DNA from 2 places in the Mycobacterium holstebronense genome. Region 1 is predicted to be linked to the other one. Evidence: riboswitches for the same ligand, from Rfam matches in the RefSeq annotation. Region 1 holds a riboswitch; the other holds the start of a gene.
What was found. Region 1 has a riboswitch for cobalamin ahead of RCP37_RS16610 (PPE family protein). Riboswitches for the same ligand answer to the same signal wherever they lie in the genome.
Positions count from the first base shown of each region.

Region 1 (8,952 bases):
CTGACCGCGCTGAGCGCAACGGTGGTTCTGCTGGCCGTGCTGGGATTGGTGCTCGGCCCGGTGCGGGTGCCGGTGCTCGACACCGTGCAGGTGCTGTTCGGCGCCGAACCCTCCGACCCGCGCTGGCAGGTGATCGTGTGGAACATGCGACTGCCGCGGGTGCTGACCGCGCTGGCCGCCGGGTCCGCGCTGGGTGTCGCCGGCCTGCAGCTGCAAACCCTGTTCCGTAACACCCTCGCCGATCCCTACATTCTGGGCGTGAGCTCCGGGGCCAGCCTCGGCGTTGCGGTGGTGGTGCTACTCGGTGGGGCGGCCGGCGGCGGTTTCACCTCCGCAGTGGCCGGCGCCAGCCGCGCCGCGGAAGTGATCGCGGCGGCCCTGGGGGCGGCGGCCATGCTCACGCTGGTTCTGGTGCTGTCGCGATGGACCCGCTCGGCGGCGACGCTGCTGCTGATCGGCGTGATGATCGGCGCGGCCAGCACCGCGCTGGTGAGCTTGGCGCTGGTGTACTCCGATCCGCAGCGGGTGCAGCAGTACCTGTTGTGGGGCCTGGGCAGCTTCGCCGGAACCGGTTGGGCCGATTTGGAGTTGCTGCTGCCGCTGGTGGCCGTGGGGCTGTTGACCGCGGCGATGACGATCCGGCCGCTCAATGCCCTGCTGCTCGGCGAGAGTTACGCGGCGACGATGGGCATCAACGTGCACCGGGCCCGGATCGTCACAGTCGTCTCCGCCTCACTGCTGGCCGGTGTGACGACCGCGTTCTGCGGACCGATCGCGTTCCTCGGCCTGGTGGTGCCGCACGTGGCCCGCATCGTGATGGGCACCTCCGATCACCGAGTGGTGGTCCCGGCGGTGGTCTTGCTGGGCGCGGTCGCCGCGCTGGCCTGCGGCATAGTCAGCCAGGTGCCCGGCAGCGACCTGGTCATCCCGATCAACGCGGTCACCGCGCTGGTCGGGGCGCCGGTGGTGATCGCCGTGCTGCTGCGGGCCCGGCGCGGATCGGGGTTGCCGTCATGAACCCGGCCGTCGAGCTCGCCGGCCTGGCGATCGGCTACCGCAGCCGGCGCCGGTCGACGACAGTGGCGACCGGGCTGGCCGCCCAGGCCCGCCGCGGCGAACTGACCGTGCTGATCGGGCCCAACGGTGCCGGCAAGTCCACCCTGATCCGCACCCTGGCGGGGTTGCAGCCCGCGCTCGGCGGACGTGTTCTGTTGGACGGCGCTGACCTGACCGCGCTCCCCCGTGACGAACTGGCCCGCCGGGTCGCGGTGGTGCTGACCGAACGAGTCGACCCCGGCTTGTTGTCGGCGCGGGAACTGGTTGGGCTGGGCCGCATCCCACACCTGGGGCTGGGTGCCCGACTTCGCCCGGCCGATGAGGAGATCATCGACTGGGCACTGGCGGCGACCGGCGCGCAGCATCTGGCATCGCGGCCGGCGGCCGAACTGTCCGACGGCGAATGCCAGCGGGTCCTGACCGCGCGCGCGCTGGCCCAGCAGCCGGGTCTGCTGATCCTCGACGAGCCGACCGCGTTCCTGGACGTGTCGTCGCGGGCCGCACTGTTCGGGCTGCTGCGCGAACTCGCCCGCGACCAGCAGTTGGCGGTGGTGCTCAGCACCCACGACCTGGAATTGGCGCTGCGGGTGGCCGATCGGGTGTGGCTGATGGATCCGGCGGGCATCCTGGTGGACACCGTCGGTGAGGAGTTGATGTTGTCCGGGCGCATCGGGGACATGTTCGGCAACGACACCCTGCGTTTCGACCCGGCTAGCGGCATGTTCGAGTTCATCGAGGCTAATAACGAACGCACCGCCCGGGTCGACGCCCAAGAGCCGTTGCGCTCCGCACTGATCCGGGTGCTGTCTCGGGAAAGCTGGGGCATCGACGATTCCGCCGAAATCGTGCTCACGGCAACCGATCACGCTGCCATCACGCTGCGCACCTCCAGCGGCAATCAGATCACCGCGCTGCGCGACCTGCCGCAGCGACTGCGCGCCCTGCCAGCGACCCCGCACCGCTGCGCCTCCCAGGATCAGACGATCACGGCACTGGCCGAGTTATCGGCTGTCAGCTCATATTTCGCGGTCTCCACCGGGACCGCGGACGATGCTGACTGGCATCCGGTGACACAGCTCTACACCGATCCCGATCTGCTCGCGGGTGCCATCGCCGGCGTGCAGGACCGCATCGGAGCCGCAGATCTCCGCGTGGCCGTGTCCACCTTCTATCTCGGATTCGCGGCACGACTGTGGTCGATCGGTCTGGGCGGACTCGCCGAGCACAGCCTCTTGATCGATCTGGATCCCGACCAGCTCTGGTACGCCGATTCGGGCGGGCCGGTCCGCCTGTACCTGCCGAATCCGACGGCCTGGCAGGGGTCTTCGACGAACGACGAACTGGAGCCGGCGCTGGCCGACATGATCCTGACCGGGCACCTGGAACCGTTGGCCGTCGCGGTGCGCCGGCTCGGTCCGATCTCGGAGGGGCTGCTGCGAGGCAATATCGCCTCCGCAGCGCTGGGCGCTGCCCGCGCCCTGCGCTGGCACCATGGCGGGGACCTTGCAGACCAGCCTATCTGGGACCTCGCGCGCACCATGTGCGATGACGAACGACTCGCTGGCGCAGTAAGTTTCAGCGACTCCGGGACAGATTACCGCCGAGCCAGCTGCTGCCTGTTCTATCGCACGCCCGGCGGCGGGCTGTGCGGCGACTGCGCACTGACCCACAAGCCCCAGGTTCGCCTGAACCCATGAAGGAAGGGATTCCCATGACCGAGAACACCGGAACCGTCGTCGCCGATCCCCCGATCGTCGACACCGAAGACCGCGGTCGCGAACAACGCTGGCCGCTGCCGACCGATCAGCAGAGCCTGCTGGACCTGCTGCACCTGTGCTTCGACGAGTACTGGAACGAGATCTGGTTCGGCATCATCATGGAAGGCGCGGCCTGGGAGGTGGCCGCACCCAACGCGCCGCGCAAGATCGGCATGCTCGACGGCTACGCCACCATCGACTTCGGCCGCTGGCATTTTCACCTGTGCATCGGCAAGCACCGGGCCAGCGGGAACGAGCTGGGCCGCATTCGGAGATGCACCCGGGCCGAGCTGTACCGCCGCATCGGCAAGGACGGCAACCCCCAGTCGTGGGGCGTGCGCCTGTTCAACGGGCGCGACGAGCAGATGATGACCGTGATGCTGCCGAACCCGTTCCTCACCAACGACCAGCAGATGCGCGACGAGCCCGAGTGGGGCCAGCTGGAGTTGTGGGACAAGCTGCGCGAGAAGTATCTGGGCCTGGGGCCGGACGCGCTGGACCGCGGCGGGAATCGGATCCGCTGCGGCGGCTAGGAAAAGCGACGTTGATTTTGCGCCCAGGGCTGTGCACGGAGGGGCGGGAACAGCCCTGGCCGCAATTTCAACACAGCCGGTCCGGCTAGTCCGGCTCTGCCGGCCAGGTGTTGGGCATCATCGGGCTGATCGCCCCACCGCCGAACCCGTTGTCGGCCAGGGCGGTCAGCCCGCTCGGCCGTGCGCTGGCCACCCGGCGGGTCCCACCGGCGAAGCCCTGCGAGCCGGCACCACTACTCGAGGCGACCGTCCCGGCAAGTTCCATCGGCTCCGGCTCCAAGTCCATGTACTCGTAGCCGCGACCGCGCATGCCGGCCTTGGCACGGCGCCGACGTCGCTGCGGGGCCGTCTGTTCCGCCGACTCCTCCGCGGGAACCTCCGCGCTGTCCGGTTTCGGCGCCGCCTTCTTGCGCGTGCTGGTGCCCGATCCCCGACGAGCGCCCATATCCAGGCCCCCGACCATGTACATGTAGGCCGGCATCGTGACCGATGGTGGTCCGGCCGGAGTCGGCGGCGGCGCACCGGGCGGCGGCGGGGCGGCTGCTGCCGGTGCGGGCGCCGGGGCGGGTGCGGGAGCCGGAGCAGGCGCCGGCGCGGGAGCCGGAGCCGGCGGCTGGGCCATCACCAGCCCGGGTGGCGGGGCGGGCGGGGGCGGCACCGCAGGGACCGTCGCAAAGTGGTGCGCCAAGCCTCCGATACCCAGACCCCCGATCACCCCTACCGGAGCCAACACACCCGTGGCGGCGAGCGCCGGCAACAGCGCCGGCAGCAGAACCGTCTGGGTGAGCAGGTAATTGAGCGCCTGAATGGTGTTGCCGATCGTCGAGGTGACGATCTCGACCATCGCCATCGGAATGACGAGCGCCAGGCCCTGCGGGTTGAACAGCGCGGTGTACATGATGGCGATCAGGTCGTCGATGATGACGATGCTGGTGAAGGCGAAGTACGAACCCGGGTCCAACGGCACCGAGAAGATGTATGCCAAGTTCCCCGGGTTGAAGAAGCTCAGCGGGTTGCCGGTCCAGCCCAGCCACGACCCGGGGACCCCCCACGGCGGCAGCAACGACGACCCGTTCTGCAGGCTGGCGAAGAATTCGGCGAGCGGATCCGCAAGACCGGTGAAGCCGATCTTGTTGAAGAACTCCTGCAATTCGGCATACAGCGGGTACTGGCTGCTGTCGGGGTAGGGCGGATGCGGGACCAGGCTTTCGAGCCATTTGGCGAAGTCCAGAAACCACTGCGGTGGCTGCGGCGCGGTGTCGGCCGCGCTGCCGGGAGTCTTGAGCACCACCGGCGCCGGTTCGGTCTGAGCTGCCGCCGCGGTCGCCACCGCCGCGCCGGCCACGGCCTGGTAGACGGTCATCACGGTGGCGGCCTGCGCCCACATCCGCGCGTAGTCGGCCTCGTTCAGCGCGATCGGAATCGTGTTGACACCAAAGAAGTTTGTGCCCACCAGCACCGCGTGGGTGACATGGTTGGCGACCAACTCGGCCATGGTCGGCATCGCCGCCAACGCGGCGGTGTAACCGGCGGCCGCTGTCTCCTGTTGCGCCGCCGTGGCGGCACTGTTGGTGACGGCGCGCAGCAGCCAGGCCAGATACGGGGCATTGGCGGTCACGAACGCCTCGGCGGACGGGCCCTGCCATGCCCCGGCCTGCACTGCGCCCAGCACCGCCGTCAACTCGTCGGCGATCGCGGCGTATTCAGTGCTCAGCGCGCTCCACGCAGCGGCCGATGACAATAATGGACCAGCCCCGGGGCCGGCCGACAGTGACGTTGAATGTACTTCTGGCGGAGAGGCCATCCAGATCGGTGCAGTCATCGCACACCGCCGGATGCCACCCGAAAAGGGCGCAACATTGGGGTTTGTCAGCTCTCTCGGGGTACACCGCCCCGGGTCGCAGGATGCGACGATGTGAGTGTCCTGACTCTCGGATCAACGCTCGCCTCGCCTTCCAGCTCCATCAGAGCCGTGGCAGTTGAGGGTCGCTCCCCGATCACAGTGGCGGGACCGTGCCGGATTCACACCGGCTTCCTGCACCATCGTTGCCGTACCGGGGCATTATCGCACGCTGCGGCCCGCAACGCCCGTAAAGCGCGACTACACGCTGGCCCGGCCGGGGCCGCGCACCGCAGCGGCGACCGCATCGGCCAGCGCGTCGACGTCGGCGGGCGCCAGCTCGGCGATGGTGACCCGTAGGCCCGGAGTGGCCCGAATCCGGAACCGCGCCCCCGGGGCCGCGGCCCAGCCTGCGGCGAACAACGCCGTCATCGCCACCGCCTCGTCTGACACCGGAATCCACACATTGAGCCCGGACCGACCGTGCGCGATCACGCCCCGGTCGGCCAGCGCCGCGCACAGCCCGGCGCGGGCCGCCCGGTAGGCGGCTTCGGCCTCGGCCACCCGCCGCGCCGCCGCATCGTCGCGCCACAGTTCGACGGCCAGGTTCTGCAGCAGGTGGCTGACCCAGCCCGGCCCCAACCGCTGGCGGCCCTGCACCCGTTCGACGGTGCGCTGGTCACCGGCCAGCACCGCCAGCCGCAGATCCGGGCCATACGCCTTGGCCGCTGACCGAATGAACGCCCAGTGCCGGGTCACGCCTGCCAGCGGGTGCAGGGGCACCCCGGCGATCGCCGCACCGTGGTCGTCTTCGACCAGCAGCACCTCCGAATCTGCCAGCAATGCCCGCAGTGCATCCGCTCGCTCCGCCGAAACGGCTGCGCCGGTTGGGTTTTGAGCGCGGCTGGTCACCACCACCGCGCGCACCCCGTGTTGCAGCGCGCGGGCCAGGTCGGCGGGCAGCGGACCGTCGTCGTCGACTCCGACCGGCTCCGGGGTCAGCCCCAGCGCGCCGAGCAGATCAAGCAGGTTGGGCCACCCCGGATCTTCGACGGCCACCCGGTCACCGGGCCGCAAGTGGGCGCAGAGCACCCGCTCGATTCCGTCCAGGGCTCCGGAGGTGACCGCCAGCTGGTCGGCCGGTACACCGTCGGCGGCCAGCTCGGCCGCGGCATGCTCGGCCAGCGCCGACGCGATGGGCGGATGCCCGTAAAGCACGACCGGCCCGGGGTACGCCGGCATCGCGGCGATAACGGGCAGCAGCGCCGGGTTGGGGTTTCCGGTGGACAGGTCCCGCACGTCCGGCGGCACGGCCAACCCGCGCAGCGAACGCGGTGTGGTCGCCGGCCGATCACGCACCCGGGTGCCACGGCGGCCGGAGCTTTCGACCGCGCCGCGGTCGCGCAACAACCGGTAGGCAGCGGCGACGGTGTTCGGGTTCACGCCGAGCTGCTGGGCCAGCCCGCGGATCGGCGGCAGCGCGGCCCCGGGAGCCAACGCGCCTTGCGCGATGCCCTCCTCGACGCTGGCCGCGATGGCCTCGGCTCCCCCGCCGGTAATGCTGTATTGTACTGGCACATCTCCTATATTGCACTAGTACATTAATGGAGGCAACCCCGTGTCCTACGCACCGACACCCCAAACCACCCCCACTCGGTATCGGGAACGGGCCCGCTACGACCGCGACATCGTGCACCGCATCCTGGACGAGGCGCTGATCTGTCACCTGGGGTACGCCCGCGACGGCCATCCGGTGGTGCTGCCGACCACGCACGCCCGGGTCGACGAGACGCTGTACCTGCACGGCTCCACCGGCAGCGGCCCGGTGCTGGCCGCCGGCCCCGCGGGGCTGCCGGTCTGCGTCACCGCCACGTTGGTCGACGGGCTGGTGCTGGCCCGCTCGGCGCTGCACCATTCGATGGCCTACCGCTCGGTGGTCGTCATCGGTGCCGCCCGCCTCGTCGATGACGAGGCCGAGAAACGGCTCGGGCTGAACACACTGCTCGATCACGTCGCACCCGGCCGGGCCGCCGACGCCCGGCCACCCAACCGCCGGGAACTGGCGGCCACGGCAGTGCTGGCGCTCGATCTGGTGAAGGTGTCGGCCTCGGTGCGCGACGGCGGGCCCAACGACGAACCCGAGGACGTCGCGTTGCCGCACTGGGCGGGCGTGGTTCCGCTGCGGATGGTCGCCGGACGCCCGGAGCCGGCCGCCGACCTCGACCCGGCCATCGCGCTGCCGTCGTACCTGGAGTCTTACCGCAGACCGCGCTGACGCTCCGGCATCCAGGTGCCCGGCGTCATGGGCGTGGTGGCACCGCCACCGAAGGCGTCGGCGGCCAGGGCGGTGAGTCCGCTCGGCTCGACGGCGTCCGCGGCGTCCGCGGCGTCTTCCAGGTCCATGTATTCATAGCCGCGGCCGAGCATGTCGGCCTTCGCGCGCCGTCGCCGGCGGGCCTTGACCTTCTCCTCGGCGACCACGGCCTCCGCGGGCGCCGCGGCGGCGTCGGGTTCGGGGGCCTTGCGTCGGCGCGCGCTGGTGCCCGCGGCCCGGCGGGCCTGCTGGCTCGCGCCGGCGACCAGATACATCGCGGCCAGACTGTCGCCCGGGGCCAGCGGCGGCGCGGGCGGCGGAGGGGGCGCCGGCGGAGCTGCGGGCGGCGCCGGCGCAAGAGCGGGCGCCGCAGCGGGGGCGGGGCCGGGGCGGGAACCGGCGGCGTGGGAGCGACCGTCAGGCCGGCGAACGGCGGGGGCATGATCGGAACCACCGGAACCGGAACCGCATGCAGCGCGGCCAGGCCGGACAACCCCGCCAATCCGGCCAACGGTGCCGCGGCCAGTGGCGCCAATGCGGCGGTCAGCATCGGCAGCACAACCGGAATCAGCACCAGAGCCTGCTCCAGCAACGTCTTGAGCAGCGCGACCACGTCGGTGATGATCGTGCCGACCGCTTCCACCGCGGCGAACATCAACGTGAACGCAATGGTGCTGGGGTTACCGGAGGCGAACGCCGCCGCGATGTCGGCGCCGATGAATGCGAACGTCTGCGATAGGTAAGCGGCGAACGAGCCGAAGTCCATCGGATAGCCGATCGCGAACGCGAGGTTATAGGGACTCAGAAAGCTCAGCGGGTTGCCCAGGACCGGCAGCCAGGGATCGAACCCGCCGAATAGCGACTGGAAGAACGGGTTGCTGGCCAGCTCATCGATCATCGGCTGCAGCACATTGTTGTAGAAGTCGATGTAGCCGCTGTTCTGCAGCCATTCCATGATCTCGTTCTGGCGATCCGGCGGCAGCTGCGGCTGGCTGGCATCCGCTGCTTTGGCGATCTGTGGCGCTGCCGACGTCTGCGGGCTCGACGCCACCGCGGTGCCCGAGACGGCCTGATAGGTGGCCATCACGGTCGCGGCCTGCAGCCACATCCGGCCGTAGTCGGCCTCATTGAGCGTGATCGGGATGGTGTTGACACCGAAGAAGTTGGTGGCCACCAGCACCGCGTGAGTGGCGTGGTTGGCCGCGAGCTCACCCAGCGTCGGCATCGCGGCCAGTGCGGTGCTGTAGGCGGTGGCCGCAGCCTGCTGGGCGGTGGCGGTCAGGGCACTGGCGACGCCGGCCTGGATCAGCCACGCCAGATACGGCAGATTCGCCGCCACATACGCTTCGGCGCTGGGCCCCTGCCACGCCCCGGCCTGCACTGCCCCCAGCAGCGCCGTCAACTCGTCGGCGACCGTGCTGTATTCGGCGCTCAGCGTGCTCCATGCGGCTG
Region 1 covers NZ_OY726398.1:3,511,125-3,520,076, forward strand. Annotated here, with positions in the region: gene RCP37_RS16595 (FecCD family ABC transporter permease) at 1-1,017, shown strand, start outside; gene RCP37_RS16600 (ATP-binding cassette domain-containing protein) at 1,014-2,753, shown strand; gene RCP37_RS16605 (DUF7676 family protein) at 2,768-3,346, shown strand; gene RCP37_RS16610 (PPE family protein) at 3,432-5,168, opposite strand; cobalamin riboswitch at 5,244-5,426, opposite strand; gene RCP37_RS16615 (aminotransferase class I/II-fold pyridoxal phosphate-dependent enzyme) at 5,448-6,764, opposite strand; gene RCP37_RS16620 (pyridoxamine 5'-phosphate oxidase family protein) at 6,805-7,461, shown strand; partial or broken gene RCP37_RS16625 (PPE domain-containing protein) at 7,443-8,952, opposite strand, start outside.

Region 2 (19,729 bases), 2.3 Mb from region 1:
AGGTGATCGCGTTCCGGCCGGTGGGCGCCGCGACGGCCCGGGGCAGGGTGCGCACGCTGGAGATTCCCGCGGCGGAACTGGCGGTGGCCGTGCACCGCGGGGCGTTCGGCGAGCTGGATCGCACCTACGCCGCGCTGGGCACCCATGTTGCCGAACGCGAACTGGGTGTCGACGGACCGATCCGCGAGTACTACCGGGTGTCCGGCTACGACACCGACGATGAGACCGCGCATCGCACTGAGGTGTGCTGGCCGATCTTTCGCACCAAATCCTGACTCACGACAACACGACAAGGAGTTCATCCATGGAGATCACGCTGCACACCGTCACCTTCGACTGCGCCGACGCCGGCAAGCTGGCGCGGTTCTGGTCGCAGCTGCTGGCCCGACCGGTCGACGAGGGGGCCAGCGCCGAGATCGCCTCAATCGGCATTTCAGCGCAGACGCCCCCACGCCTGGTGTTCGTGCAGGTGCCAGAAGCCAAGCAGGTCAAGAACCGAATCCATCTCGACCTCGTCGCGGCGGATCTGGCGGCCGCGGTCGAGCGGGCCCTGGAACTCGGCGCCGCCCGGTTGGCCGACCATGCCGAGGGCGGCTACCGGTGGACCACACTGGCCGACCCCGAGGGCAACGAGTTCGACCTCGTGGCGGCCTGACATGTCTTTGCTGGCAGAGGCATTGGTTGCCTCCGGGCCTGTCGCCGAACATCGCGACGCGATGGCACTGTACGGATGGTTGGTTGGTGGCCGCTGGGATCTTGACATCAGCTGGTTCGGCGACGAGGACACCCGCCACGTCGCGGGTTGGATGGTCGCGGACTGGGTGCTCGACGGACGGGCCGTCCAGGACGTCTGGCACGCCGAAGGACTCTTTCACGGGTCGACGCTGCGCATCTTTGACCCGGCTATCGATGCCTGGCACATCCAGTGGACGGAACCGCAACTGGGACTTCGGCTGCACCAACTGGGCAAGGCCGACGCGGACGGGATCGTGCAGGACGGCACGCTGCCGGATGGCTCCGCCATCCGATGGAGCTTCCACGACATCGGCCCGGACTCGTTTCGCTGGCGCGATGAGCGCAGCGACGACGGGCGCACCTGGGTGCTCAAGCAGGAGTATCGCGCCCGCCGCCGCTGAATCCGGTGTCAGGCGGTGACAGCGTCTTTCGTCTCGGTACGCGAGAGGAACCGGGGTGCGATGCCCGCCGCGGTGGTCGCGATCGCCGCCGATCCCAATGCCTGGGTCCAGCCGATCGGGCCCAGCGGCGTGCATCCCATGAACTGGCTGATCCCCGGGATGCTGATCAACAGTGCCATCGCCGCGAACGAGCCGGCCGCGGTAGCCACCAGCACCGGTGAGCGCGACTCCAACAGGGTCTGTCCCAGCTGAGTGGTCACCAGCGCGACCAGCGCCACGGTGGAGGCGCGTCGGGGAAAGCCGGTGAGCCGGGCCATCATCCACGCCGCGACGGTGGCACCGGCGGTGGTCGTGCCACGCAGCGCCACCGCGCGCATCAGCGCCTTCTCGTCGGGCCCGCGTCCCCCGAAGGGCATCGGGCGCCGGGGTTGGCTGATCGCCAGCGCGGTGGCCGGGAACGCGTCGGTCACGATGTTGACCAGCAGCAATTGCCGCGTGCTCAACGGTGCCTGACCGGTCAGTGCGCTGCCGATGATCGCGAACAGTGCGCCGCTGGCGTTGCCGCCCAGCAGCACCGCCACCGCCGCCTGCACCCGCTGCCACAGTTGGCTGCCCTCGTTGAGGGCATCCAGCAGTGTCTCGATCCGGCCGTCGAGCAGCACCACGTCGGCGGCGGTGTGGGCGGCGTCGCTGCCCTGGGCGACGATCCCGATCCCGACCGTGGCGGCCCGGATTGCGGCGGCGTCGTTGGCGCCGTCGCCGACCATCGCCGACACCTTGCCGCTGCGTTCCAGGGCCTGGACGACCTGCACCTTGTTCGCCGGTGACATGCGGGCGAAGACCACCCGTTCGGCCACCGCGAGCTCCTGCTCCTTACCCGACAGCATCTCCCATTCCGTGCCGGTGATGACCTGCTCGACGGTGACCTGCAGACCCATCTTGCGGGCGATCGCACGCCCGGTGGTCGGATGATCGCCGGTGATCATCCGAACCGGCACCTCCCGGCGGGACAGCTCGGCCAGCAGGCCCGCCGACCCGGCGCGCGGAGTGTCGGAGATGCCGACGAAACCGACCAGGGTCAAACCGTCGGCGCACTGGCGGGCCATGGCTGCAAGCTGGGCTTCGGGATCGTCGGGATCAGCCGAAAGCGATTGCACTTGAGCGGGGCTGAGCTCGCGTCGAGCAACCGCGAGCACCCGCAGACCCTCGTCGGCCAGCTGTTCCACCACGTCGTCGATGTCGGCCGGGACGCTGTCGCAGGCGGCGAGCACCACCTCGGGTGCTCCCTTGATGGTCAATTCGGTGCCGAACACCGATGCCGCGTAGGGCCGCCCGGAGCGGAACGGCAGATGGGCGTCGGCGACCCCCGGCGCGACGGCGCCGGGCACCGCCTCCGACGCCGCCACGATCGCGGCGTCGGTGGCGTCGACGTGGCTCTGCCCCTTGGCCGACGGGGTCGCGCGCACCGCGCAACGCAGCACCTCGTCACGGGAATGATCGGCTGCCGTGCGCACCTCGGTGACCCGCAACCGGTTCTCGCTCAGGGTCCCGGTCTTGTCGAAGCAAACGACGTCGACGCGGCCCAGGGCCTCCACGGAGCGGGGAACCCGGACCAGCACCCCGGATTTGGTGAGGCGCTGGGCTGAGGCGTGCTGAGCCAGCGTCGCCACCACCGGCAGGCCCTCGGGGACAGCGGCGACGGCCACCGACACTCCGTTGGCCACCGCCTGCTGCAGCCGGGTGGCCCGCAACACCCCGAGCACGCTGACCAGACCGCCGGCCATCAGACTCAGCGGCCAGGTCCGGCTGGTGATCTGTCCGAGCTGATGGGTCAGGCCGATATCCCCATGCCGGCTGGTGACCAGGTCGGCGGCGCGCCGCACCTCGGTGTCGGGACCCACCGCGGTCACCAACGCCAGACCGGTCCCGGAGGCCACGGTGGTGCCCGCGAACAGCATGCAGCGCCGCTCGGCCAGCTCGGCGCCCGGAGTGGCGTCGATCTGCTTGGTCACCGGCAACGACTCACCGGTCAGTGAGGCCTCGTCGACCTCCAACTTCTCCAGTTCGATCACACGGGCGTCGGCGGGCACCACATCGTCGGGACCCACCTCGATCAGATCGCCACGCTGCAGCTGTTCGGGGAGCACCTGAACGCGGTCGCGGGTGCCATCGGGCCGGATCGTCACCTTCCAGGCGGGCGGGATCTGCTCGGCCAGTAGCCGATCCAGCCGCAGCTCGGCGCTCAACCGTTGACCGGCCGCCAGGACGGCGTTGCTGACCAGGACAGAGCCGACCATGAGCGCGTCGATTGGTGCGCCCAGCAGCGCGGTGGCAGTGGCACCCAGCCCGAGCACGGGCGTCAGCGGGTCGGACAGTTCGTCACGAACCGCGTCGAGGAACTGCCAGACCACGTGCCGGGTGGCGGTGCCGGCGTCCGGTGCGAAGTCGGGCTGCGACGGCGAGGCCAAGGCGTCACGCACCTGTTCGACCGACATCGCATGCCATTCGTCGACGGGGACCGGTCGGGGCAGCGGCGCCGTGATCACTTGACGGGCCGACCAGTAGCCGGACACCAGACCCACAGCCGCGCCCAGCGCGACCGGTTCGGGACCGCGTCCTCGCACCGTGGGAATGAGCAGCATCGAACCCAATGCTGAAGCGCCGGTGGATAATGCGATACCAAGGCGGGTGGCCGCCTGGGCTGCGGGCAGGGCATGCAGTACCCGCCATACCCCGGACAGGTCATCGACGATCAGATCCGCCACCGGCTTGCTAGCGTCGGGCAGGATGCCGACCCCGAGGTCGGCCGCCGACAGCGCCTGGGCGGCCGTCGAGGAGATCACCGCGACGGTGTGGCCTTCCTGTTGGTAGTCACGCACCGCGTCGAGCAGCGCGTCGTCGATCGAATCGCCTGTCATTGGAGCGATTTCGTCGAATGCGGGCCGCAGTACTCCTAGGCCGGTGGAGTCGTCCACGGTCACTGTTTGCACCTGGGCGCGCTGTGTCTCAGCGAGTGTCGCGGCCGCCAGCGGATGCGGCGCCGGAGCAAACAGCGCCTCGGTGCCGGGGCGGCCCGTGACGGGATGCCAACCTGGCCGCAGGTCGCCTTCCGCAAGCATCGCCCGGGCGCTCTCCCAGGCGGTCAGATCCTTCTCGTCGGCGCCGCGAAGCCGCGCCAAGCGCAACGATTCGGTCCGCAGCACCCGCGGATCGAGGATCACCACGTCGATGCGGTCCAGTCGACGCAGGCCCTCGGGGTCGATCTGCAGTGCCTCGTCCCGGTTGGCCAGCCCGCGGCCCAACGTGGCTGCGAACGATTCGTGAGTGGCTCGGGCAGCTTTGGGCACCGCGACCAATGCGGCATTGCCGGCCAGTTCGGGGTCGCGACTGGTCGCGGCGACGACGGCTGCGCCGATCGCCTGAATCCAGGTCCCGCGTTGTAGGTGTTGGTCGACCGGGCTCTCCGGGGATTCCGCCGTGTGCCGGGCCGACGAGGCAACCGGGCGGGCCAGCTCCGGCTCTCGCCGCGCCCAGGCCCGGGTGTCCGCGCGCGCTTCGGCGGCCCTGATGGTGTTGATCGCCAAGTCCACCGCCAGCATCGACGGCGCCGCACCGAGTGCATTGACGGCGGTGGTCGCCATCCCCAACGCAGTGGCGGTGGCGCGCTTGCCGATTCGTTCCTCCAGCAGGCGGCGCAGTTGCGGCTGGTGGTCCAGGGTGATTACAGCGCCCTGGAGACTGGACGGCAACCGGCGAAACCGCAGAACGCGACTGGCAACTGCGAGACCCAGGCCGACGGCGTTGATGCCGGCCATCGCGGCGCTGCTGACCGCTATCAAACCGTCGCCGGGTTCGGGGGCCGCGCGAAGGTGTCGCTGTGGGCGATCAGCCTCCGCCGGTGGGCCGGCAACCACGTCATAGCCGGGTTCGGCATCGTCGATCAGGGCGGGTATCGAGGGGGGCATCGGTCTCCTTCGCTCGGCGACCGAAGCCTCAGAGACAGCCTGCGGAACCTTCGGTCGACATGGTGAATCGTCCGAAGGTCTCGCTCGCGAAAGTCCTGGGTCCGCTGAATGACCGGGCGAGGCGACTCGCCGTATTGACGACCATTCACATCCGCCACCGGTGTGGCGGGTAGGAACTACTCCCCTTCACGCTCGAAGGTAGGGCCGGTAGGCAGCGTCCAGCTGAACACCGGCGAGACCCTACTTGAAATGCCGGTGAATGCTCTGCGTTGCAGACGGTTTCGGTCCGGGTTCAGGCCCGCGGCGACCAGTAGGCGAGCATCTCGGCGAAGGTATCGAATGCCGGTTTCGAAATACCGTACGGAGCTTCGAAGTGCAGGCTCAACGGGAAGCCCAACTCGGCCACGTCGTCGATGACCCGCTTATACAAATCGAGCAACTGGCGGCGTTTCACGTCGGGTTCGCCTGCGGCCAGGGTCCGCACGAAGGCCTGCTCGGCGGCGACGGCCTCGTTGCCCGGGTCCTGGATCAGCCAATCGACCAGTCCGACCTTGCCCTCCATCTTCGGCACGAAGCCGAACGACAACAGGACCTCGGGCCGGTGGTCACTGACCTGCTTGAAGTCGCGGAGGAATCCCACAATCGCATCGGAGTAGAGCAGCTGCGTCATCCCGAAGGTGGCGCCCCGGTCACATTTGAAGTCGAAGCGTCCCTGCTCGCCGTCCCGTGTCGGGATGAGGATGACGCCCCGGTTGTCGACCAGGTCATCGAACTTCGACAGCGCGTCGGTGGGTGCGACGCCACCGCCCTCACCATCGTTCAGCGTGCGGGGGACACCAACGAAGATGATTCCGTCGAACCCGGCCTGGCGCAGGCCGGTAAGTCGCGTCCGCAGCGCCGCCTCGTCGAGGAATGCGGTCACCTGCGTGCACAGTCCGCGTACGCCGGGCAGTTCGGGACGGATTATCGACCAGAAGTCGCTGACGTCGAGTTTGGGTTTCATCTCGACCGGTCGATCGTCATCCTCGGGAATCAACCCGGGAATCATGACGTGACCGATCCGGCCGGCGATACCCGCTTGCTCGGACAGCTGCAGAACTTTATATGCCTCTTCGCGGGCGTACTCCGACCCGCGATCGGTGTTGGTCGGCACTAATTCCAGTGCAATGGTGTTCAGCGGCACCAGGGAACTCCGTATCTCATTCGAACGGACATGTTGCGCCCCAGAGATAGCTCTGGGGCGCAACATGTCAGACGGTCACAGGCCGGTGCGGGCTGCTCGGACTTCGCGCGCGGCGGCAACCATGTGGGCCAGCGAAGCCGTCACCTCGTCGGCCTTGCGGGTCTTCAGGCCGCAGTCCGGGTTGACCCAGAGACGTTGCGCCGGAACAGCATCCAGCGCCTCGCGGAGCGACGTGGCCATCTCGTCGGTGGACGGCACCCGCGGCGAGTGGATGTCGTAGACACCCGGGCCCACCCCGTTGGAGAAGCCGATCGCGTTGAGGTCGTCGAGCACCTCCATGTGCGAGCGGGCCGCCTCGATCGACGTGACGTCGGCATCCAGATCGGCGATCGCCCCGATCACTTCACCGAACTCCGAGTAGCACAGGTGGGTGTGGATCTGCGTCGCATTCGAGACACCCGAGGTGGACATCCGGAATGATCCGACCGCCCAGTCCAGATAGGCCGCCTTGTCGGCGTCGCGCACCGGCAACAGCTCGCGCAGCGCGGGCTCGTCGACCTGAATCACCGCGATGCCGGCGGATTCCAGATCCACCGTCTCCTCGCGGATAGCCAGCGCCACCTGGTAGGCGGTGTCGGCCAGCGGCTGGTCGTCACGGACGAACGACCAGGCCAGGATGGTGACCGGACCGGTGAGCATGCCCTTGACCGGCTTGTCGGTCAGCGACTGGGCGTAGGTGGCCCAGTCCACCGTCATCGGCTTGGGTCGTGTGACGTCGCCGAACAGCACCGGCGGGCGCACACAGCGGCTGCCATAGGACTGCACCCAGCCGTTGCTGGTAGCGAAGAAGCCCTCCAGCTGCTCGGCGAAGTACTGCACCATGTCGTTGCGCTCCGGCTCGCCGTGCACCAGCACGTCGAGGCCGAGGTCCTCCTGCAACTTGATGACCGCGGCGACCTCGGCCTTCATCCGGTCGGTGTACCCCGCCTCGTCGATCTCTCCGGCCACCAGCGCGGCACGGGCCTTGCGGATCTCCACGGTCTGCGGGAACGAGCCGATCGTGGTGGTCGGCAGCGGCGGCAGGTGCAGTCGCTCGTCCTGAGCGGCGCGACGCTCCTCGGCCGAACCGCGCTGGATGCCCGCTTCCTTGATCTTGGCGATCTGGGAGCGCAGCGCCGCGTTGTTCAGTCGCGGGTCGGACTTGCGGGAGGCGACCGCGGCGTTGGACGCAGCGATCTCCGTGGCGACCGCGTCCCGGCCCTCGCGCAGGGCACGAGCCAAGGTGGCCACCTCGGTCACCTTCTCGGCGCCGAACGCCAGCCAGCTGCGCAGCGCGTCGTCCAGGCCGGTCTCGGGCTCCAGCGAGTAGGGCACGTGCAACGTCGAGCACGACGTAGACACAGCGACCGCCCCTACGGGGCCCAGCAGCGACGCCAGCTTGGCCAGCGCGGCCTGCAGATCGGTGCGCCAGATGTTGCGGCCGTCGACCACGCCGGCGACCAGCGTCTTGGAGGCCAGCTCCGGCACCGACGCGATCTTGGTGTCCGCGCCGTAGACCAGGTCGACGCCGATCGCCTCGACCGGGGTGCGGGCCAGGGCGGGCAGTCCCGCGCCCGGGTCACCGAAGTAGGTGGCCACGAAGATCGACGGCCGCTTGCTCAGCGCGCCGAGACGGTTGTAGACCTGCTCGGCCAACGCGGGGGCGTCGGCGGAGATGTCGGTCACCAGCACCGGCTCGTCGATCTGCACCCACTGCGCGCCGGCGTCGGCCAGCTTGCCCAGCAGCTCGGCGTAGATGTCGGTCAGCTCCTCGAGGCGGGCGATCGGTGCGTCCGCACCGTCGACGGCCTTACTCAGCAGCAGGAACGTGACCGGCCCGATGATCACCGGCCGGGCCACGTTTCCGCCGAAGCCCTGCTCCTGGGCTTCGGCGAGCTCGGAGAGCACCTTGGCCGGGTTCAGCGTGAACTTCGTGTCCGGGCCGATCTCGGGAACGATGTAGTGGTAGTTGGTGTCGAACCACTTCGTCATCTCCAGCGGGGCGATGTCCTTGTTGCCCCGGGCTGCGGCGAAGTAACGGTCCAGCTCATCGGCGACGCCGGCCACCCGCGCCGGGAGTGCGCCCAGCAATACCGCGGTGTCGAGCATCTGGTCGTAGTAGGAGAACGTGTTCACCGGTACCGAGTCGAGCCCGGCGGCGGCCAGCTGGGCCCAGGTGTCGCGGCGCAGGCCGGCGGCCACCTTCTTCAGTTCGTCCTGGCCGATCCGGCCGGCCCAGTAGCTTTCGGTGGCGCGCTTGAGTTCGCGGCGCGGCCCGATACGAGGTGAGCCGAGAACGGTGGCGGTAAAGGCTTGAACGGTCACGATTTGATCCTTCAATTGACGAGGGTGGGTCAACGCCAGCAGTCGCCCAGCTGATCCGGTCCCGTGCCTATATATAAAGCACTATAACCCTCAAAACCAGACGCCTATTCCGCGAGGCGTTGATCCGCCGGGCGCGGCGCGCCCAGCACAACGGGCAGGTATTCGGACTCGCAGGCGCGCACCGAGGTGCTCCTAATGGCCGTCGCTTCCCAGTCCGTGGGCGAGCCCGTGACCAGTGCTTATGACGGCGGTCGTTCCTGCATACCGCTGCGGGACAGTCCCGGATTCTCACCGGGTTCCCTCTTGCGCTCCATGGAAAACTGCGTAAACCGTGGTGCGCTCGATGCCGAGGCCGCCTGGCGGCGACAACGGCAAACCAGTTGCGTGATCGAGATTACTCGGCTCGACCGGCCGCGAGTGCCTCCGGGATCGGGGTCTGGCCGTCGTTGAACTCGATGGTGCGACCGACGGTCGACGTGTCGGCCAGGCACGCCGCGATCACCTGTGCGACGTTGCCGCGGGAGACCTGCCCCTTGCCGGTATCGGGGCCAACAGCGATCCGGCCGGTCGCCGGATCCAGGGTGAGCCGGCTCGGGCCCAGCACCGTCCAGTCCAGATCGGTGGCACGCAGATGGGCGTCGGCGGCGGCTTTGGCCTGCGCGTACGGAAAGAACGGATCGTCGTCGGGAACTCCGTGATCGGGACCCGCGCCGAAGTAGGACACCATCACGAATCGCCGCGCGCCGGCTTTTGCGGCGGCGTCGATGCTGCGAATGGCGGCGTCGCGGTCGACGGCGTAGGTGCGTGCCGGGTTGCCGCCGCCGGCGCCGGCGGAGAACACCACCGCATCGTGGTCGGCCACGAGTCGCGCCAGGGCGTCAGTGTCGAGCTGCTCGATGTCGGCCACCACCGGAACCGCACCAGTGACCGCGACCTCCTCGGCGTGGTCGGGGTTGCGGAACACCGAACTGACCTGGTTGGCCGCTATGGGCGAGGATGCGGGCGAGCAGCAGGGCAATCTTGCCGTGGCCGCCGATGATCGCGATGCGTGCCATGGATTCGACGGTACGCGGAAGCCTGGAGTGACCCCCGTTGACGCCGGCCGAGCGCGCCGGTCGACAATCGAGGCAACAAGACCCGAACGAACTGAAACGAATTAAGGAGCACCCATGGCTGAAGCCGTCATCGTCGAAGCGGTGCGCGCGCCTGTCGGCAAGCGCAACGGCGGACTGTCCGGGGTACACCCGGCCGAGCTGTCCGCCCAGGTGCTCAACGGGCTGGTCAACCGGGCCGGCGTGGACCCGGCGCTGGTCGACGACGTGATCTGGGGTTGTGTCATGCAGGCCGGTGAGCAGGCCTTGGACATCGGCCGCACGGCGGTGCTGAGTGCGGGATGGCCGGAGAGCGTGCCCGCGGTGACCGTGGACCGCCAGTGTGGATCCAGCCAGCAGTCGGTGCACTTCGCCGCCGCCGGTGTGATCGCCGGACACTACGACGTCGTGGTCGCCGGTGGCGTCGAGTCGATGTCGCGTACCCCGATGGGTTCCTCGCTGGCTAACGGCGGCCGGCCGTACGGGGATTCCTTCAAGGCGCGCTACAGCCAGACCCCGAACCAGGGCATCGGTGCCGAGATGATGGCCACCCAGTGGGGGTTGAGCCGTACCGCGCTCGACGAGTTCGCGCTGGCGTCGCACGAAAAGGCCGGTGCCGCACAGGATGCCGGCGCCTTCAAGGACGAGATCGTCTCGATCACCGACTCCGAAGGCAACGTCGTCAGCGAGGACGAGGGCATCCGCCGCGGTACTACGCTGGAGAAGATGGCCCAGCTCAAGCCCGCCTTCAAAGAGGACGGCGTGATCCACGCCGGTAACTCCAGCCAGATTTCCGACGGCTCGGCGGCGCTGCTGTTCATGTCGGCGGCTAAGGCACGTGAACTGGGCCTGACCCCGCTGGCTCGGGTGCACACCGCGACGCTGGCCGGCTCTGACCCGGTGATGATGCTGTCCGGCCCGATCCCGGCGACTCAGAAGGCGCTGCAGCGCTCGGGTCTGAGTGTCGACGACATCGGCGTGTTCGAGGTCAACGAGGCGTTCGCCCCCGTGCCGATGGCCTGGCTGGCCGAGATCGGTGCCGACCCGAAGAAGCTCAACCCCAACGGCGGGGCGATCGCGCTGGGCCACCCGCTCGGCGGATCCGGCGCCCGGATCATGACCACCATGCTTTACCACATGCGCGCCAACGGAATTCGCTACGGTTTGCAGACCATGTGCGAAGGCGGCGGCCAGGCCAACGCCACCATCCTGGAGCTGCTGTGAGTGAAGGGGCCGTTCTGGTAGAACGGCTTGGACAGCTGGGCAACGTCCTATTGATCACGATCAACCGGCCCGAGGCCCGTAACGCGATCAACGGCGCCGTCAGTGCCGGCATCGGCGACGCCTTGGCGCAGGCTCAAGACGACGACGAAGTGCGCGCGGTAGTGCTCACCGGCGCCGGCGACAAGTCGTTCAGTGCCGGAGCCGACCTCAAGGCGATCGCCAACCGGGAGAACATCTACCACCCGGAGCACCCGGAGTGGGGTTTCGCCGGCTTCGTGCAGCACTTCATCGACAAGCCCGTCATCGCGGCGGTCAACGGCACAGCACTGGGCGGCGGCACCGAGATCGCGTTGGCCAGCGACCTGGTGATCGCCGAGCAGCGCGCCCAGTTCGGGTTGCCCGAGGTCAAGCGTGGCTTGATCGCCGGTGCCGGCGGGGTGTTCCGCATCGTCGACCAGTTGCCCCGCAAGATCGCGCTGGAACTGCTCTACACCGGGGAGTCCATCTCGGCGGCCGACGCGGCCCGCTGGGGACTGGTCAACCGGGTGGTCGAGGACGGCGGGGCACTGGAGGCAGCCCTGGAACTGGCCGAACGGATCACCGGCAACGCGCCGTTGTCGGTGCGGGCCAGCAAGCGGATCGCCTACGGCGTCGATGACGGCGCCATCCCCGGCGAAGTGGACGGTTGGGCCCGCACCGGCCGGGAATTCTCCGCGGTGCTGCGGTCCGAGGACGCCAAGGAGGGACCCCGGGCGTTCGCCGAGAAGCGCGCACCAGTGTGGAAGGCGCGTTGAGCGGCGTGCCCGAGCCGCTTCTCATCTCCATCCGCGGGCGCGCCCCGCAGCTACACCCGGAGGCCTGGGTGGCGCCCAACGCCAGCCTGATCGGCCAGGTCAGCCTGGCCGCCCGGGCCAGCGTCTGGTACTCGGCGACACTGCGTGCCGAGGTCGAACCGATCGAGATCGGCATCGACACCAACATCCAGGACGGCGTGACCGTCCACGTCGACAAGGAGTTCCCCTGTCGAGTGGGGGCGCACGTCAGCGTCGGGCACAACGCGGTGCTGCACGGCTGCACCATTGAGGACGACTGCCTGATCGGGATGGGAGCGATCGTCCTCAATGGCGCCGTCGTGGGGGAGGGCTCGCTGGTCGCGGCCGGTGCCGTCATCCCGCAGGGGATGGTGGTGCCGCCGCGGTCACTGGTGTCGGGGGTGCCGGGACGGGTGCGGCGCGACCTGAGCGAGGCCGAGGTCCGCAACAATCGGCACAACGCCGCGGCCTACCGGCGACTGATCGAAGTCCATCGAGCGAACTAACGCATTTGGGCCACCGGCCGCCGTTCGGCCGCTACGTTTTAGGGACGTTGCTTAACCCGCCGCTGATGGGACGTCCTCCTATGACCCAGATCAGTCCAACCCGCCCCGGCCTGCTGCGTGAGATCACCGACATCATGACCAGGGTCGCCCTGCCCTATCACGAGCCACGGGCAGTGGTGCAACGGCGGCGCGCCGTCGTCGGAGTGGTCGTGGTGATCGGCGCCGCGGTACTGGCCGCCATGCACAGCAAGCTTCCAGGCGACGCGGCGTTCTACTGGCTGTCGCTGGTCTTGGCCGTGGTGTGGACGGTGGGGGCGGTGGTAGCCGGACCGCTGCACCTGGGGGTGTTGCGGTTCCGCGGACGCAACGAGCGGCCGGTGTTCACCGGAACCGGCGTCGGCCTGGTGCTCGGCGGGGTGTTCCTACTGGGCGGGCTTGCCGTGCAAGACATTCCGCCACTGGCCGACCAGGTGGTCGCCATCTTGGCCTACACCACCGAAGTCTCCTGGCGGCTGGTGGTGCTGATCGCTCTGGTCAACGCGATCGCCGAGGAGTTGTTCTTCCGCGGCGCACTGTTCAGTGCGTTCGGTCGCCGCTCCCCGCTGGTGTTCTCCACCCTGCTCTACGTCGCGGCGATGATGGCCGCGGGCAACCTCATGGTGGGGGTGGCCGCGCTGGTGCTCGGTACCGTCTGCGCCCTCGAGCGGCGCGCTACCGGTGGGGTGCTGGCTCCGGTGCTGACCCACCTGGTGTGGGGGCTGGTGATGGTGCTGGCGCTGCCCCCAATCTTCGGGATGTAGGCGCCCTCAACCTTTACGAGTCGGTGAAATTGGGGGAGCGCCGCTCCTGAAACGCACGAGCGCCTTCGCGGAAGTCGTGGGCGTTCAACAGGATTGACTGCCCCACGTATTCGCGGTCCAGGGTGGCATCCAGCTCGGTCAGCGTCGCGGTGTTGATGGCGTGCTTGGTCTTCGCGTACGCCGCGGCGGGCCCGGCCAGCAAGCCGGCCAGCAGCTTGTCCACCTCGGCGTCGAACTCCTCGGCCGGGTACACCGCGCTGATCAGCCCCCAGTCCAAAGCGTCGGCGGCCGACAGCCGTTCAGCCAGCAGCGCCAACCGCATGGCACGGGTCCGGCCCACGGCCGCGGCGACCAAAGCGGACGCGCCACCGTCGGGCATCAACCCAATCTTGGTGAATGCCAACAGGAAAAAGGCCTTGTCCGAGGCCACGATCAGATCGCAGGCCAGGGCCAGTGACACACCGATACCGGCCGCCGGGCCCTGCACTACGGCCACCACCGGCCGCGGCAACGCGACGATCGCCCGGATCGCGCGATTGGCCTCGACGATGATCTCCGTTGCCAGTTCATCGCTTGCATCCTCGGCACTGATCCCGGCACCGGAGCAGAAGCCGCGCCCCGCCCCGCCGAAGCGCACCGCACGCACGCGCGGGTCGCGGCCGGCGGCTTCCATAGCGTCGGCGATACCGGCCAGCACACCGGTGGTCACCGAGTTGAGGCTGTCGGGGCGGTCGATGGTCACCGAGAGCACCCCGTCGGTCAGGGTGACGGACACGCCCGCCACCGGGGCCAGGGTGTCGATGCCGGAGTCGATTGCAGTCATGGCCCTCACCCTAGGATGCACATCACACAGGCACACGACGAGGAGGCAGATATGGCGGGACCACTGGCGGGGCTGCGGGTCATCGAACTGGCCGGGATCGGGCCGGGACCACACGCAGCGATGATCCTCGGCGACCTGGGCGCCGATGTGGTCCGCGTGGAGCGGCCGCCGAAATTCGGTGGCGGTGCCAGCAAGGACACCATGCTGCGCAACCGCCGCTCGGTGACCGCCGACCTGAAGTCGCCGGAGGGCCGCGACCTGGTACTGCAGCTGGTCGCCAAGGCCGATGTGCTGATCGAGGGATTCCGTCCGGGTGTCACCGAGCGACTCGGCCTGGGCCCGGAGGACTGCGCCAAGGTCAACGAGCGGCTGATCTACGGCCGGATGACCGGCTGGGGGCAGACCGGCCCCCGCGCTCAGCAGGCTGGCCACGACATCAACTACATCTCGCTGAACGGCACTTTGCACTCCGTCGGCCGCAAGGGGGAGCGCCCCGTGCCGCCGCTGAACCTGACCGGTGACTTCGGCGGTGGGTCGATGTTCCTGCTGGTCGGCATCCTGTCCGCGCTGTGGGAGCTGCAGCGTTCCGGCAAGGGGCAGGTGATCGATGCGGCGATGGTCGACGGGGCCAGTGTGCTCTCGGCGATGATGTGGAGCTTCCGCTCGCAGGGACTGTGGAGCGACGAGCGTGGCGTCAACATGCTCGACACCGGTGCGCCCTACTACGACACCTACGAATGTGCCGACGGGAAGTACGTGTCGGTCGGCTCGATCGAGCCGCAGTTCTACGCCGAACTGCTGGCGAAGCTGGAGCTCGACCCCGCCGAGTTGCCGGCGCAGAACGACGTCAGCGGTTGGCCGGTGCTGCGGGAGAAGCTGACCGCGGCGTTCGCCGCCCACGACCGTGACCACTGGGCCAAGGTGTTCGCCACCTCCGATGCCTGCGTGGCGCCGGTGTTGGCGTTCAACGAGGTGCAGGCCGACTCGCACATCACCGAGCGCGACACGTTCTACGACGTCGACGGTTACTTGCAGCCGATGCCCGCGCCGCGGTTCTCCCGCAGCGTTCCCGACGTCCCGACCCCGCCCGCCGTTCTGGGAGCCGACAACGAGTCCATCCTGAGCGACTGGGTATAGTCCCGACCAACCAGACGGTTGGGACTGAGAGGGGCCAAGAGAGTGCAGATCAAGGACGCGGTAGCCGTTGTCACCGGCGGTGCCTCCGGGTTGGGATTGGCGACGGCAAAACGCCTGCTGGACGCCGGTGGGCAGGTCGTGGTGATCGACCTCAAGGGCGAGGACGTGGTCTCCGAGCTCGGTGACCGGGCTCGCTTCGTGGAGGCCAACGTGGCCGACCCCGAGGCGGTCGGTGCGGCCCTGGACGTCGCGGAATCTCTTGGCCCCGTGCGGATCAACGTCAACTGCGCCGGAATCGGCAACGCGATCAAGACGCTGAGCAAGGACGGTGCCTTCCCGCTGGATGCCTTCACCAAGATCATCCAGGTCAACCTGATCGGCACGTTCAACGTGCTGCGCCTGGCGGCCGAGCGGATCGCCAGGACCGAGCCGATCAACGGCGAGCGCGGCGTGATCATCAACACCGCCTCGGTGGCGGCGTTCGAGGGCCAGATCGGGCAGGCCGCCTACTCGGCGTCCAAGGGCGGCGTGGTCGGCATGACGCTGCCGATCGCCCGTGACCTCTCGCGTGACCTGATCCGGGTCTGCACCATCGCTCCGGGCCTGTTCAAGACGCCGCTGCTGGGCTCGCTGCCCGAAGAGGCGCAGAAGTCGCTGGGTGCGCAGGTGCCTCACCCGTCGCGGCTCGGTGACCCCGACGAGTACGGCGCCCTGGCCGAGCACATCATCAACAACCCGATGCTCAACGGCGAGGTCATCCGCCTCGACGGTGCCATCCGGATGGCACCCCGATGAGCGCTTGCGCGAAGAGCATCAAGCAGAGCTAGGAGTCCTTATGGCAATTACAACGAAGTTCACCGAGACGTTCGGGGTCGAGCACCCCATCGCCCAAGGCGGCATGCAGTGGGTGGGTCGCGCGGAGTTGGTGGCGGCGGTCGCCAACGCCGGGGCGCTGGGTTTCCTCACCGCGCTCACCCAGCCGACGCCGGCTGACCTGGCCAACGAGATCGCCAAGACCCGGGATCTCACCGACAAGCCGTTTGGGGTCAACCTGACCATCCTGCCGGCGATCAACCCGCCGCCCTACGACGAGTACCGCCAGGTGATCGTCGACGCCGGCATCAAGATCGTCGAGACGGCGGGCTCCAACCCGGCGCCGCACCTGCCGATGTTTCACGACAACGGAATCAAGGTGCTGCACAAGTGCACCTCGGTGCGGCACGCCGTCAAGGCGCAGAGCCTGGGCGTGGACGGCATCAGCATCGACGGGTTCGAATGTGCCGGTCACCCGGGTGAGGACGACATCCCGGGCCTGGTGCTGATCCCGGCTGCCGCGGCGCAGATCGAGATCCCGATGATCGCCTCCGGTGGGTTCGCCGACGCTCGCGGCCTGGTCGCGGCGCTGGCCCTGGGTGCCGACGGCGTCAACATGGGCTCGCGGTTCATGTGCACCGTGGAGTCCTGCATCCACCAGAACGTCAAGGAAGCCATCGTCGCCGGCGACGAGCGCGGCACCGAGCTGATCTTCCGCTCGCTGCACAACACCGCGCGGGTGGCCAGCAACGCGGTGTCTCGCGAGGTCGTCGAGATCCTCAAGAACGGCGGTCAGTTCCCCGACGTCCAAGAGCTGGTGGCCGGTGTGCGCGGCCGCCGCGTCTTCGACGAAGGCGACGTCGACGCCGGAATCTGGACGGTCGGCACCGCGATGGGGCTCATCAACGACATCCCGACCTGCGACGAACTGGTGTCGCGGATGGTGTCCGAAGCCGAGGAGATCATCCTCGGACGCCTGGGCAACATGGTCGAGGACGACGACGAGGAGAACGTCGCCTAGCGACTGCCGGAGTTTGCGTAGAGGGCTGCGATCCGATTCGGGTCGCAGCCCTTTGCGTTAGGCGCCGGTTGCAGAGGCGGCGTAGCGCACGGTGTTGCGTTGGGCGCCCAAGTCGATCGCCCCGTCGTCGGTTGCCACGGCGGCTTCGACGATGTCGCCGTCGCGCAGGTAGCGGGGATTGCCGGCCTGCCGTTTGAAGAAGGCCTTCCACTTCAGTGCCGGTGGCAGTAAGGAGCCGAGGATCTCGATCGGCTTGGGCGGGGCGCTGAGCGCGGTGCCGGCCGGAGTGCCGGTCAGGATCAGATCACCGGCGGCGAGATTCTGGAATCGGGTCAGGCTCTGCAGGGCCTGGAGGGGCCGATACACCATGTCGCCGTCCACGGTCATGTCCTGACGGATCTCGCCATTGACCGCCAGGCGAAGGCGCAACTGCCCGAACCGTGCCCAGTCTGCGGCGTCGAGCAGCACCAGAGCCGGGCCGACCGGGGTGAATCCGGGGTAGGACTTGGCCTCGTAGAACTGGGTCTGGGGCAGTTGGACGTCACGGGCGGACACGTCGTTGGTGACGACCAGGCCGGCGATCAGCTGCGGCAGGTCGGCCTCGGAAATCGTTGCACCGACCGGGATATCACGACCTACGACGAGGCCGATCTCGACTTCGTAATCGAGCAGGCGGACATGGCTGGGCTTGACCACGTCGTCGAACGGGCCGGTGATCGACGCGGAGGCCTTGCGGAAGAAGGTCAGCGGCACCGACGCGGGGTTCATGCCGGCGTCTTTGATGTGCGAGACGAAGTTGGTCATCTGGGCTATCACCCGGCACGGCACTGTCACCGGGGAGAGCAGGGCGAGCCCGTCCACCGGCACGCTGTCGTGACTGCCCGCCGCGGCTTCGATGGCGGCCCGATCGGCCAACAGCTCTCCGGTAGTGGTGGCGCGCGAATCGATCCGGGCGGCTCCGGTCGGCGTACGCACCCACCAGCCGTCGGCGGTGCGAAGTACGGAAACGGTCATGAGGAGGCAACTTTCAGTAGGCCGGCCAGCCGGCGGACGTCGAACTCGTTGTCGCCGCGCAGTGCGGCCAGGATCGCGCGCGCCTCACTGGGCGCCGTCCGCACCTCGGTGCCGAGGAAGTTCTTGCTGGCCGGTGGTCCCCACTGGGCCAGCCCGGACGCGGTGAAGGGCGCCCAGCCCGGCTCCACGGTGTTGTCGAACATGTCACCGTCGGTGAAGTGTTCCACCAGAAAGCCGTCGGGATCGCGCCAGTAGTCAAAGATCTGGCTGCCCTGGATGTGGCGGCCGACGCCCCAAGACCGGTGATATCCCAAATCTTTGAGGTACTCGCCGCCGGCGGCCAGGGCATCGAGGTCGCAGACCTGATACGCCGAATGCACGTAGCGGTCGGCTGGGCCCAGCGCGATCGCCAGGGTGTGGTGGTCGGCCGGGGTGGTGCCCCGATCGCAGCGGATAAAGCTCATGGTCGGTCCGCGCTCGCGTTGCCCGGGGAAGTACTGAAAGTCGCTGACGATCATCCCGAGGGTGTCCAGGTACCAGTTGAGCGTCTGAAGGTATCGGGTGCTCTGCAATACCACGTGGCCAAGGCGTTGCACGATTGCCGGTGTGCGCGTCGGGCGTTGGGTGGCGTTGGACCTGCGCACCGTGTGGCCGACGTTGAAGAGCTGCGGGGTTTGCGCCGGCAGGGCGTCGAGCTTGTGGGTGGACGATACGACCCGGACCACCATGCCGTTGGGATCGAGCAGGTTGACGCTGACCCCGCCGAGCGATTCGGGCAGCGGGGCGACGCGGCCGTCGGTGGCGGATGCCAGCCGAGTCAGGTCCGCCGTGTCTTGCGCACGAAAAGCAGCCCCGCGAAAACGGTTTCGGCTCCCGCGTCGGATGATGACGCACGGTTCGGCGGCGTCCGCGCCCCGCAGATGCAGTTCCTGCTCGGTCCGCAGTGCGGTGGCGAACCCGAATGCGTGGGCAAACTCCTCTGCGCGCGCCAAGTCGGGCTTGTCGAACTCCAGCCACGCCAGGTCCTCGACCTTGATGATCGGCTTGGTTGACCGGCCGATGTGTTCACCGCGGTGTGCGCCCTGGGTGCTGTGCAGCGTCATCGTCCGGCGTTCTCGGCGTTCTCTGAGAGCAGGCGCAGCGCCGTGCTGTAGAGCGCATTGGCGTGCATGTCGAACATCTCGATGAGATCGATGGCCTGCTCGTCGACTTCGTTGGCGATGAACAGGCCGTCGGCGCCGGCGATGGCATAGGTGACCAGCTGACGCATCTGGGTTTCGGTGAGTCCCGGGGTGAGTTCGCCCAAAGTCTGGGTCAGTGCAACGGCAGTCTGGGTACGGGCCTGGATGAACATCGCCCGTGCCCGCGCCTCGATGGGCCGGCGTTCCAGCGCCAGCATCAGCCCGAGTCGGATGAAGTCCGGTGATTCCAGCAGGGCCTTGGCGATCTGCATCGCCAGCCCCTGAACCCGCTCGTGTGCGGTGCCCTCGGCGGGGACCTGCCAGGCGCTGAGCCAGCTAACGAAACTGCGCTCGATGACGGCGGCGATCAGATCGTCCTTGTTCTTGAAGTGCCAATAGATCGAGCTGGCGGGCAGCTCGCACTTGGCGCTGACCAGGGCGATGCTGGTGCCTTCGTAGCCGCGCTCGGCGGCGATCTCGGAGGCGGCATCGAGGATGCGCTCGCGAGAGAGCTCGCCGTCAACCCGTTTGCGTCGCTGTGGCTGACTCGTTTTCGCCATCGCGTCTCTCCTGGAGCCTTGACTCTGTAGTGATCGCTACATTACCGTAGCGATCACTACAGAACAAGTTTCTCGGAAGCGAGAGCGGGCATCGTGAGT
Region 2 covers NZ_OY726398.1:1,190,816-1,210,544, forward strand. Annotated here, with positions in the region: gene RCP37_RS05650 (MerR family transcriptional regulator) at 1-275, shown strand, start outside; gene RCP37_RS05655 (VOC family protein) at 305-655, shown strand; gene RCP37_RS05660 (hypothetical protein) at 657-1,136, shown strand; gene RCP37_RS05665 (cation-translocating P-type ATPase) at 1,145-5,101, opposite strand; gene RCP37_RS05670 (mycobacterial-type methylenetetrahydrofolate reductase) at 5,394-6,284, opposite strand; gene metE (5-methyltetrahydropteroyltriglutamate--homocysteine S-methyltransferase) at 6,360-8,663, opposite strand; cobalamin riboswitch at 8,785-8,998, opposite strand; partial or broken gene RCP37_RS05680 (SDR family oxidoreductase) at 9,043-9,703, opposite strand; gene RCP37_RS05685 (thiolase family protein) at 9,818-10,963, shown strand; gene RCP37_RS05690 (crotonase/enoyl-CoA hydratase family protein) at 10,960-11,757, shown strand; gene RCP37_RS05695 (gamma carbonic anhydrase family protein) at 11,763-12,281, shown strand; gene RCP37_RS05700 (CPBP family intramembrane glutamic endopeptidase) at 12,362-13,081, shown strand; gene RCP37_RS05705 (enoyl-CoA hydratase) at 13,095-13,904, opposite strand; gene RCP37_RS05710 (CaiB/BaiF CoA transferase family protein) at 13,956-15,041, shown strand; gene RCP37_RS05715 (3-hydroxyacyl-CoA dehydrogenase) at 15,084-15,836, shown strand; gene RCP37_RS05720 (NAD(P)H-dependent flavin oxidoreductase) at 15,877-16,875, shown strand; gene RCP37_RS05725 (fumarylacetoacetate hydrolase family protein) at 16,933-17,889, opposite strand; gene RCP37_RS05730 (VOC family protein) at 17,886-18,992, opposite strand; gene RCP37_RS05735 (TetR/AcrR family transcriptional regulator) at 18,989-19,630, opposite strand; gene RCP37_RS05740 (bifunctional 3-(3-hydroxy-phenyl)propionate/3-hydroxycinnamic acid hydroxylase) at 19,721-19,729, shown strand, end outside.
Region 2: it holds a riboswitch for cobalamin, as region 1 does, so the genes downstream of both, metE (5-methyltetrahydropteroyltriglutamate--homocysteine S-methyltransferase) here and RCP37_RS16610 (PPE family protein) in region 1, are expected to answer to the same signal.